2 linked regions of the Methylomagnum ishizawai genome follow. The main gene of each other region encodes a partner of the protein of the gene in region 2 in a complex. Links are inferred from orthologs where the notes say so. Each region holds a gene or a part of one and is shown on either strand. Other genes may lie near its edges.

Evidence for each region. Proteins that work in one complex are often made in the same cells at the same time.
Region 1: the proteins of mnmG (region 2) and mnmE are in contact, whole or in part, in a solved structure (PDB 9HIP), measured with the Escherichia coli proteins. The link is inferred for Methylomagnum ishizawai from one-to-one orthologs.

The regions. Positions count from the first base shown.
Region 1 is NZ_AP019783.1:4,601,734-4,606,413, forward strand. The notes cover bases 928-3,789. They hold mnmE (tRNA uridine-5-carboxymethylaminomethyl(34) synthesis GTPase MnmE), read right to left. Parts: upstream 3,101-3,789; coding sequence 1,754-3,100; downstream 928-1,753. Other genes in these bases: K5658_RS20800 (hypothetical protein), read left to right, coding at 1,273-1,581; yidC (membrane protein insertase YidC), read right to left, coding at 3,138-3,789. Outside these bases: K5658_RS20795 (dienelactone hydrolase family protein), read right to left, coding at 1-651; more of yidC, read right to left, coding at 3,790-4,680. UniProt on the Escherichia coli protein: Exhibits a very high intrinsic GTPase hydrolysis rate. Involved in the addition of a carboxymethylaminomethyl (cmnm) group at the wobble position (U34) of certain tRNAs, forming tRNA-cmnm(5)s(2)U34.
Region 2 is NZ_AP019783.1:55,099-59,831, forward strand. The notes cover bases 524-3,438. They hold mnmG (tRNA uridine-5-carboxymethylaminomethyl(34) synthesis enzyme MnmG), read right to left. Parts: upstream 2,961-3,438; coding sequence 1,086-2,960; downstream 524-1,085. Other genes in these bases: rsmG (16S rRNA (guanine(527)-N(7))-methyltransferase RsmG), read right to left, coding at 524-1,083; K5658_RS23860 (hypothetical protein), read right to left, coding at 3,057-3,179; K5658_RS00295 (DUF748 domain-containing protein), read right to left, coding at 3,241-3,438. Outside these bases: K5658_RS00280 (ParA family protein), read right to left, coding at 1-460; more of rsmG, read right to left, coding at 460-523; more of K5658_RS00295, read right to left, coding at 3,439-4,733. UniProt on the Escherichia coli protein: NAD-binding protein involved in the addition of a carboxymethylaminomethyl (cmnm) group at the wobble position (U34) of certain tRNAs, forming tRNA-cmnm(5)s(2)U34.

The DNA of each region.
Region 1 (4,680 bases), 4.5 Mb from region 2 along the record:
GGTGTGGGTGATAAAAGTCGTCATCCGCTCCATGGCCAGGCCGGTCGCCTCGGCGCTATAGCCCGCCCGGTCCGCGGCGGCGAAACCATGGCCGGCCGGATATTCGTACACCCGGACATCGGGCCGGGTCGAGCGGAACCCTATGATCCGCGCCGCCGGGATGTAGGGATCGGCCAGGCCGAAATGGAGTTGGGTCGGTATCCGCCGCTTGGGGCCGGGGTCTTCGGCGATGCCGCAGCCGTAATAACCGATGGCGCAGGCCAGGCCCTTCACCAGGTTCGCCGCATGGTAGGCCAGATACCCACCCCAGTCGTAGCCGATCAAAACCACCTTGCCATGGGGGGCGACGGATTCGACCGTGGCCTGGATATCGGCCATGGCCTTCCCGAACCCCACCGCCCGGACCAGGGCCAAGCCCTCGGTGGCTCCGGCCTCGTCCTCGCCCAGTTCCACGCCCTTCTTGGCGCGGTCGAACAAACAGGGCGCGACCGCGACATAACCCCGCGCCGCGTGGGCGTCCACCACATCCCGGATGTGGCGGGTGACGCCGGATAATTCCTGGAGTACCACCACCGCGCCTTTCGGCGCGTCCGCCGGGTCCGCCCGGTAGGCGGAGAAAACAAAACCGTCGCTTGCCGTAATATCGATCATCGTCGCATACCTCCAAACTGGGATCCGCCCGCGACCCGCCGCCGGACGGGTCGGTCCCGTCCGGTCGAGGGGTCATCACCTGCCGGAATCCCCTGGGGTTGCGCGTTCCAAGCGCGTCGCTTCCGGCCCCGCTCCACTACGCAGATTCCGGGCCAGGGGGCCGGGCGGAGGGCCACCGCCACCCAGGACCACGCTGGCCGGGGGCCGAACCACCTTGTCGAATTCCATGGCGATCAATGGATTGGGGCCGACAAGCCCAGGCTTGCTGGCGGGTGCCGCCCAGGGTGAAGCACCGGGGTCCGGGACGGGGCCGCCGGGATTAACTCCACTAAATACCGTGTAATTTACTCAACATTTTGTCCGGTCCCGTCGGATGAAACGCGACAAGGGGAACGGGAGGCGGCGGGTGATATCCGGGCGGAAGCTTGGCGCGGCGGGTGCCGGATCGACCTGGACGGGCGGCAGGCTAATTGCTTGGATGCCGGGGCCGGAAACCGGGGGGGTGTCTTCATGGCGGGCCGCGCGGGCTTGTCCTGGACGGTCCCAGGCTTCCGGTCCCGATCCATCCCCAACGGCGGTGGGCTTTCCAGCGCCGACAACCCTCCAAGCGGAGCATATGCAATGGCCTATAACATCAGAACCTTTTACAGCGGCCCGGCCGGGGTCGAAGCCTCGATTCCCGACTGGTTCAAGACCCGGACCGAAGCCCTGGTCGCCCAGCTCGGTGATGACAGTCCCGACGTGCAATGTTTCAAGCGGATGCTGGCCGAGGGCCGCATCGTGGAAGAGATGCTGCCCGAGGTGGATCAACTGGCCGGCAGCACCCAAAACCCCGAAGTCCTCCTGCTGGCCGTCGATATCGCCACCCATGCTTTCACGGTGTCCCAACTCGTCGCGCAGATGGTGCCGCTCAGGCCGAAAGCCGCCTGAGGGGGGTTCCGGCCCGGCTACCCCAGCCAGCCCGCCAGCGCGGCGACGATGGCGGGCATCTTCTCGGTCACTCGCCGCCATCCTTGATGGCTCGCAAGGCGCTATGGAACCGCTCACGAGCGGCTAAAAACTTCAAGACAGGCGTTATAAGGCCGAAGACAGGGCAACAAGATCACTTGCCAATACAAAAACTCCCAAATATCCGCCCCAATAAGTCGTCGCTGGTAAAAGCCCCGGTAATCTCGGAAAGCGCGTGCTGCGCCTCCCGCAACTCCTCGGCCAATAGCTCCAACGCCCGCGAATTCACCTGCCGGGCGGCGTTTTCCAGCGAACCCTGGGCGCGGGCGATGGCATCCAGATGGCGGCGGCGGGCGATGAACACGCCTTCGGTACCGGCCTCGTAGCCCATCGCGGCCTTGAGGTGGCGCAGCAAATCCTCCACCCCCTCGCCCCGCTTGGCCGAGAGATAAACCACCGGGCCTTCCGGCGTCCCGACCAGCCCGGCGGGTTTGCCGGTGAGGTCGATCTTGTTGTGGATGCGGGTGACGGGGAGGTTTTGCGGCAGGCTCGCCAGCAATGCCCCGGCCTGCTCCGGCTCGCGGTCGTCGATCAACAGCAACACCCGGTCGGCCCGCTCGATCTCGGCGCGGGCGCGGCGGATGCCTTCCCGCTCGACGATATCCTCGCTGTCCCGTAATCCCGCCGTATCGACCACATGCAGGGGCATCCCGTCGATCTGGATGTATTCGCGCAAGGTGTCGCGGGTGGTGCCGGCGATATCGGTGACGATGGCGGCTTCCCGCCCGGCCAGGCGGTTCAACAGGCTGGATTTGCCCGCGTTGGGCCGGCCCGCGATCACCACGGTCATGCCGTCGCGCAATAGGCAGCCTTGACGGGCGGTGCGGCGGATGGCGTCGAGCGCGGCCAGGAGTTCGGCGACCTGCGCGGCGATCTGGCCTTCCGCCAGGAAATCGATGTCCTCGTCGGTGAAATCGATGGACGCTTCGACATAGAGCCGGAGTTGGATCAAGGCTTCGACCAGGCCCCGCACGCGCCGGGAAAACTCCCCTTGCAAGGAGCGCTGGGCGGAACGGGCGGCTTGCGCGGTGGTGGCGTCGATCAAATCGGCGATGGCCTCGGCCTGGGCCAGATCGATCTTGTCGTTGAGGAAAGCCCGCTCGCTGAATTCCCCAGGCCGGGCCAGCCGCGCCCCCAAACCCAATACCCGCCGCAACAGCAAATCCAGCAACACCGGCCCGCCATGGGCGTGGAGTTCGAGGACATGTTCGCCGGTGAAGGAACGGGGCGCGGGGAAATACAGGGCGAGGCCGCTATCCAGTACCGAGCCGTCGTGGTCGCGGAACGGGCCGAAATGGGCGTGGCGGGCGGGAATCGTCCGGCCCAGGACGGCCTGGGCGATCTCCGGCGCGAGGTCGCCGGAAACGCGGAGGATGCCGACGCCGCCCCGCCCTGGCGGGGTGGCGATGGCGGCGATGGTGTCGGGGTTGGAAACGGCCATAAAAGAAAAGGCCGGGGTTCGCCCGGCCTCTCCAAGATCAAGAGCCTGCGGGCGCGGGCTTATCGACGATGATGGTCTTGTTGATATACCACTGCTGCACGATGGACAGCAGGTTATTGACCACCCAGTACACCACCAGCCCCGAGGGGAAGAAGGCGAAGAAGCCCGTGAACATCACCGGCATATACAGCATCACCTTGGCCTGTACCGGATCGGAGGGCGGCGGGCTGAGCTTCTGCTGGATGAACATGGACACGCCCATGATCAAGGGCAGCACGAAGTAGGGGTCTTTGTCGGACAGGTCGTTCAGCCACAGCATGAACGGGGCTTGCCGCATCTCGACCGACTCCACCAACACCCAATACAGCGAGATGAACACCGGAATCTGCACCAGGATCGGCAAGCAACCGCCCAGCGGGTTCACCTTTTCCTTGCGGTACATTTCCATCATCGCCATGTTCAACTTCTGCTTGTCGGCACCGTACTTTTCCTTGAGTTCGGCCAGTTTGGGCTGGAGCTTGCGCATATTGGCCATGGAGCGGTAGCTCGACGCCGACAGCCGGAAGAACAAGGCTTTCAAGGTGAGGGTGACGAAGATGATCGCCCAGCCCCAGTTGTCGAAAATCTTGTGGAATTGTTCCAGCAGCCAGAACACCGGCTTGGCGATGAAGGTCAGGGCGCCATAGTCCACGGTCAGGTCCAGGCCGGGCGCGGTCGCTTCCAGCACGCGGAGCAGCTTGGGACCGGCGTACAACTGGGCGGTGAATACCTTGGACTGGCCGGGCGCGACTTCCAGCGCGGGCGAATAGGCACCGATCACGAAATGGTTGTCCGCCAGCGCCTTGGTGTAATAGGTCTCCTCGTCGTCCTTGGCGGGAATCCAGGCGGCCACGAAATAATGCTGGATCATGGCGATCCAGCCGTCCTTGGACTTCTTGTCCAGGTTCTCGTTGGCCATGTCCTTGAAGCTGATCTTGCGGTATTTCTCCTCGGGGGTATATAGCACGCCGCCGGTGTAGGTGCGGACCAACTGGTCCTTGTTGCCGGGGTCTTTGCGCTGCAATTGCACATACTGGCGGCCTTTCCAGCCCGCCGCGCCGCCGTTGGTGACTTCCTGTTCCAGCGCGATTTCATAGCTGCCGCGCTTCAAGACATAGGTCTTGACCACCTTCACGCCCTGATCGTTGGTCCAGGTCAAGGGCACCCGCAGGGTATCCTGGCCGGGGGCCATCCGATATTGATCGGCCTGGGCTTCCCACGGGCTGTGGTGGGTGGGGGTGGAGGCTTCGTTGCCCAGGAAGCCGCTCTGCGCGACGAACATCAGATCGCCGTCGGAGAACAGTTCGACCGGCTGGTCGGGATGGTCCTTGCTGATGGGATAGCCCAGGAGGTCGAGCTTGCGGATATCGCCGCCCTGGGTATCGATCTCCAGGCGGAACAGATCGCTGGTGACCACGACGCGGCGGTGCGGCGCGACGCTGGCGGCGGGTTCGCCCTGCTTGACGATATCGTCGACGCCGCGGGCCGAGTCCGGCACATCCGGGGCGGCGGGGGATTGTTGTTGCTGCTGCAAGGCCGCG
Region 2 (4,733 bases):
CGTAGTATTCGCACTGCACCGGAATCAACACGCTATCCGCCGCCACCAGGGCGTTCAAGGTCAGGATATTCAGCGAAGGCGGGCAATCGATAACGACGAAGTGATACTCGGCGCGGGTGATCGCCAAGGCATCGGTGAGGGCGCATTCGCGGCGGTCGCGTTGCATCAATTCCACCTGGGCGGCGGTCAGGTCGGAATTGCCGGGCAGCACGTCCAGGCCGACCTCCTTGATCGAGAGTATGGCATCGCGGGCATGGACCTGGCCCGACAGCACCTCGTAGGCCGAAGGCGACACGGTCTTCTTGTTCACGCCGCAACCCATGGTCGCGTTCCCCTGCGGGTCCAGATCGACCAGCAGCACTTTGTGCCGGGTCGCCGCCAGCGAGGCCGCGAGATTGACGCTGGTGGTGGTCTTGCCCACACCGCCCTTTTGGTTGGCTACCGCGATGATTTTTCCCATTAGCTACCCGCCATGATTTCGACCAAATGCCGCTCCACGTCCAGACCCGGAATCGCCAGCTTATGGACGCGGACGCCGCGGCCCTTGAGGGTTTCGATTTCTTGCTGGGGCCAGACGCCCTTTTGCGCCAGAATCCGGCCTCCGGGGGCCAACAGCCGCGCCGTGGCCGCCACGATCTCCGCCAAACTGGCGAAGGCGCGGGCCAGCACGGTGTCGAACCCCCGTTCGGGGCGGTATTGTTCCACCCGCGCCGTGATGACGTCCACGTTTTTCAGCCCGAGTTCGATGACGGCCTGTTGTACGAAACGGGTTTTTTTGGCGTTGCTATCGAGCAGGGCGAAGGCTTTATCCGGGCACAGGATCGCCAGGGGAATGCCGGGCAAACCCGCGCCGGTACCCACGTCGAGGACGCTTGCGCCATGGAGATAAGGCGCGGCGGTCAGGCTGTCCAGCAAATGCAGGTCCACCGCCGTATTGAGGTCGCGGATGGCGGTGAGGTTGTAGGTGCGGTTCCATTTCCGCATCAGATCGAGGAAAGCCAGCATCCTGGCCCGTTGCTCCGGGGTGTGGGGCAGGGCGAGGGTTTCCATGCCCGCGGCGAGGCGGCGGTCGAGGGTTTCCATGCTCAGGCGCTCAGCTTCTTGATATGCACCAACAGCAAGGAAATCGCCGCCGGGGTCACCCCAGGAATCCGCGCCGCCTGCCCCACGGTTTCCGGGCGCTGCTGTTTGAGTTTGTCGCGTACCTCGGCGGAGAGGCCAACCACGTTGGCGTAATCGAACTGATCGGGCAAGCGCCAATGTTCATAGCGGCGGGCGCGGTCGATTTCGGCCTGCTGGCGGTCGATGTAGCCCTGATATTTGGCCTGGATTTCCACTTGCTCCAAGGCCTGTGGATCGTCCACCGCCGCCAGGACCGGGCAGATATCGCGCAGATGTTCGGCGCGGACTTCCGGGCGGCGCAGCAATTCGAGCAAGCGGGCTTCGCGGGTCAAGGGACTGGTCAGGATCGGTTCCAGGCTCAAAGCCTCGGGCGAATTAGGGCGGATTTCCCGTTCGGCCAGCTCGGTTTGCACCCTGGCAATCGCTGCTTGCTTGGCCTCGAACCGCCGCCAATGTTCGTCCTCCACCACGCCCAGTTCGCGGCCCTTGGGGGTCAGGCGCAAATCGGCGTTGTCCTCGCGCAGCAGCAACCGGTATTCGGCCCGGCTGGTGAACATGCGGTAAGGCTCGGCGGTGCCGCGGGTGATGAGGTCGTCGATCATCACGCCCATGTAAGCTTCGTCGCGGCTGGGGGACCAGGCTTCCCGATCCTGGGCTTTGAGCGCCGCGTTCAGCCCGGCGATCAAGCCTTGGGCGGCGGCTTCCTCATAGCCGGTGGTGCCGTTGATCTGGCCCGCGAAGAACAGACCGTCCATGGGCTTGGTTTCCAGCGAGGCTTTCAGATCGCGGGGATCGAAGAAATCGTATTCGATGGCATAGCCGGGCCGGGTGATATGGGCGTTCTCGAAACCCCGGATCGAGCGCACCAGCGCATATTGCACATCGAAAGGTAAGCTGGTGGAAATGCCGTTCGGGTAGATTTCATGGGTATCCAAGCCTTCCGGCTCGACGAAAATCTGGTGCGAATCCTTGTCGGCGAAACGCACGATCTTGTCCTCGATGGACGGGCAATAGCGCGGCCCCACGCCTTCGATCACGCCGGTGTACATGGGCGAGCGGTCAAGGCCACCCCGGATGATGTCGTGGGTGCGGCCATTGGTGCGGGTGATGTAGCAAGACACCTGCCGGGGATGCTGTTCCGGCGAACCCAGGAAGGAAAACACCGGCACCGGCACATCGCCCGGCTGTGCCTCCATCACCGAATAATCGAGGGTCCGGCCATCGATGCGCGGCGGCGTGCCGGTCTTGAGCCGCGCCACCCGGAATGGCAATTCGCGGAGGCGCAGCGCCAAGGCGTTCGAGGCCGGATCGCCCGCCCGGCCCCCTTCGTAATTTTCGAGGCCGACATGGATGCGCCCGGCCAGGAACGTCCCCACCGTCAGCACCACGCACCGCGCCCGGAACTTCAAGCCCATCTGGGTCACGACGCCCGCGGCCTTGCCATCCTCGACGATGAGGTCGGCCACTTGCTGCTGGAACAGGGCGAGATTGGGCTGGGTTTCCAGCTTGCGGCGCACCACGGCCTTGTACAAGGCGCGGTCGGCCTGGGCGCGGGTGGCGCGGACCGCCGGGCCTTTGCTGGCGTTCAACACCCGGAAATGGATGCCGGCCCGGTCCGCCGCCTGGGCCATGAAGCCGCCGAGGGCGTCGATTTCCTTCACCAGATGGCCCTTGCCGATGCCGCCGATGGCGGGATTGCAACTCATCTGGCCCAGGGTTTCGATGCTCTGGGTCAGGAGCAGGGTTTTCGCGCCGGCGCGGGCCGAGGCCAGGGCCGCTTCGGTCCCGGCGTGACCGCCGCCGACCACGATGACATCGAAGGTTTCGGAGAAGAACATGGTGGGAAAGCGCGTGGCGCTGGGTGGTGCTGGATGGAAGCCACCTAGCTTACACCATTGCAAGCGGAATCGGCGTTCCAGCCCCGCTGTCGGATATCAGTGGGAAGACCCCGCCGCTTCCAGGCGCATGGCCGCGATCTCTTCCAAGGGAACCCCGGTACGCTCGGCCAGCAGCGCATCGTCGGAACGGAGCAGTGCCCTGGTGGTACATACCGCCAAAAATTCCTCGCCATCGAATCATGATATCGAAATCGCCCGGCGGGTCGCGGCCTGATTCCCATCAAGCCCCACTCACACTCAACCAAGCCTTGATCTCCCTCTCCTCCGGCGGATTCAAACGCACATCCAGGAGATAAATGCGCCGATCCACCAGCCCCGCCTGGTTCACCAGATAACCGCGGATGGCCTCGGCACGGGCCTGGGCCAACAGCCGCAATTCCAGTTCGCTGACATTCCATTGTTCCAACACCCGCCGCTTGGCCGCGTTGAAGGTCGCGCCTTCCAAGCTGGGCTCCTTGCCGCTGGGCGGTGCCACCACGGCGGGCACGGGCGCTTGCCGTTGCCGGTAATAGCGGCTGAACAAGCGCCGGTAATCCTCGTCCGACAAGTCCAATCCATCGGCCTGCGCCACCCGCTGGCCCAAGGCCCGCAATTCCGCCGCCCGGTCGCTGCGTAATTGCTTCAACAGCGCGGCCTCGGCCAGGGCCATGCGGTCCTGCACCGGATCGGCGCTGCCCTTGATGTTGAGCTTGAGCGCGGGCCGTTCCTTGAGCGCCGCCGCGACCTTGTCGAGTTCGCCCTTTTCATCCGCCGACAACTCGGCATCCCCGGCCCGGAACCGCACGGTACTCAGCTTCTCGTCGCCGCCGCCGACCAGGTTGCCCAGCAGGCTGAAGGGCGAACCCACCAGCTTGGTCAGCATCTGCCGCACGGCGGTCGAGTACAGGTTGCCCAGGCTGAACTGCGGATTGTTCAGATCGCCGCTGATGGGCAGGTCGATATCGATCTTCCCCTCCGAGTCCTTGAGCAAAGCCACCGCCATATCCACCGGCAGGCTGGTCGCGGTCGGACTTTCGACCCGCTCGCCCAGGACGAGTTGATCCAGCACCATCCGGTTGGAGACCTCCAACCTAGACGCCTTGAGCTTATAGCGTAGGTCCATGTCCAGTTTGCCCTTCTCGATGCGGTAGCCGGCGAACTTGCCGGAATAGGGCGAGAGCGTGGTGAGATTCACGCCACGGAATTCCAGGGTCACATCGGTGTTGTTCTTGAAATGGGCGGGTTGTAGCTGACCGTAGAGCTTGGCCGGGGAACTCTGGTTGATATGGCCTTCCAGCAGCCATTCGGCCTTGGCGTTCTCCTGCGAGGACAGGCCGCGGATATTGCCGTTGAGGTCGCGGATTTGGGTGGCGAAACTGGGATTCAAGGTCAGGTCGCTGAAATCCATATGGGCATCGACCACCCGCACCGAGCCGATGACATAGGACCAGGGTGCGGCAGGGGCAGCGGCTTGCCTGGGCGGCGGCGCGGCTTGGGCTGGCGTTTCCGCGGGCGGGGCGATCAGGTCGCGGGTCAGGTTCAAAACGCCATCCGGGCCGATGAACACCTTGGAATAGGATTGGTCGGCGGTGATGCTGCGGATACTGGCGCGGCGCTGGGCGGTGCCGACCACCACGCCATCGAACTTGAGCGAATGCCAGCGCAGCAGATCCTGGTTTTCGCGCCGGTCCACGGCGGTGAAATCGACGATATCGAACGCCCCGGAATAATCCA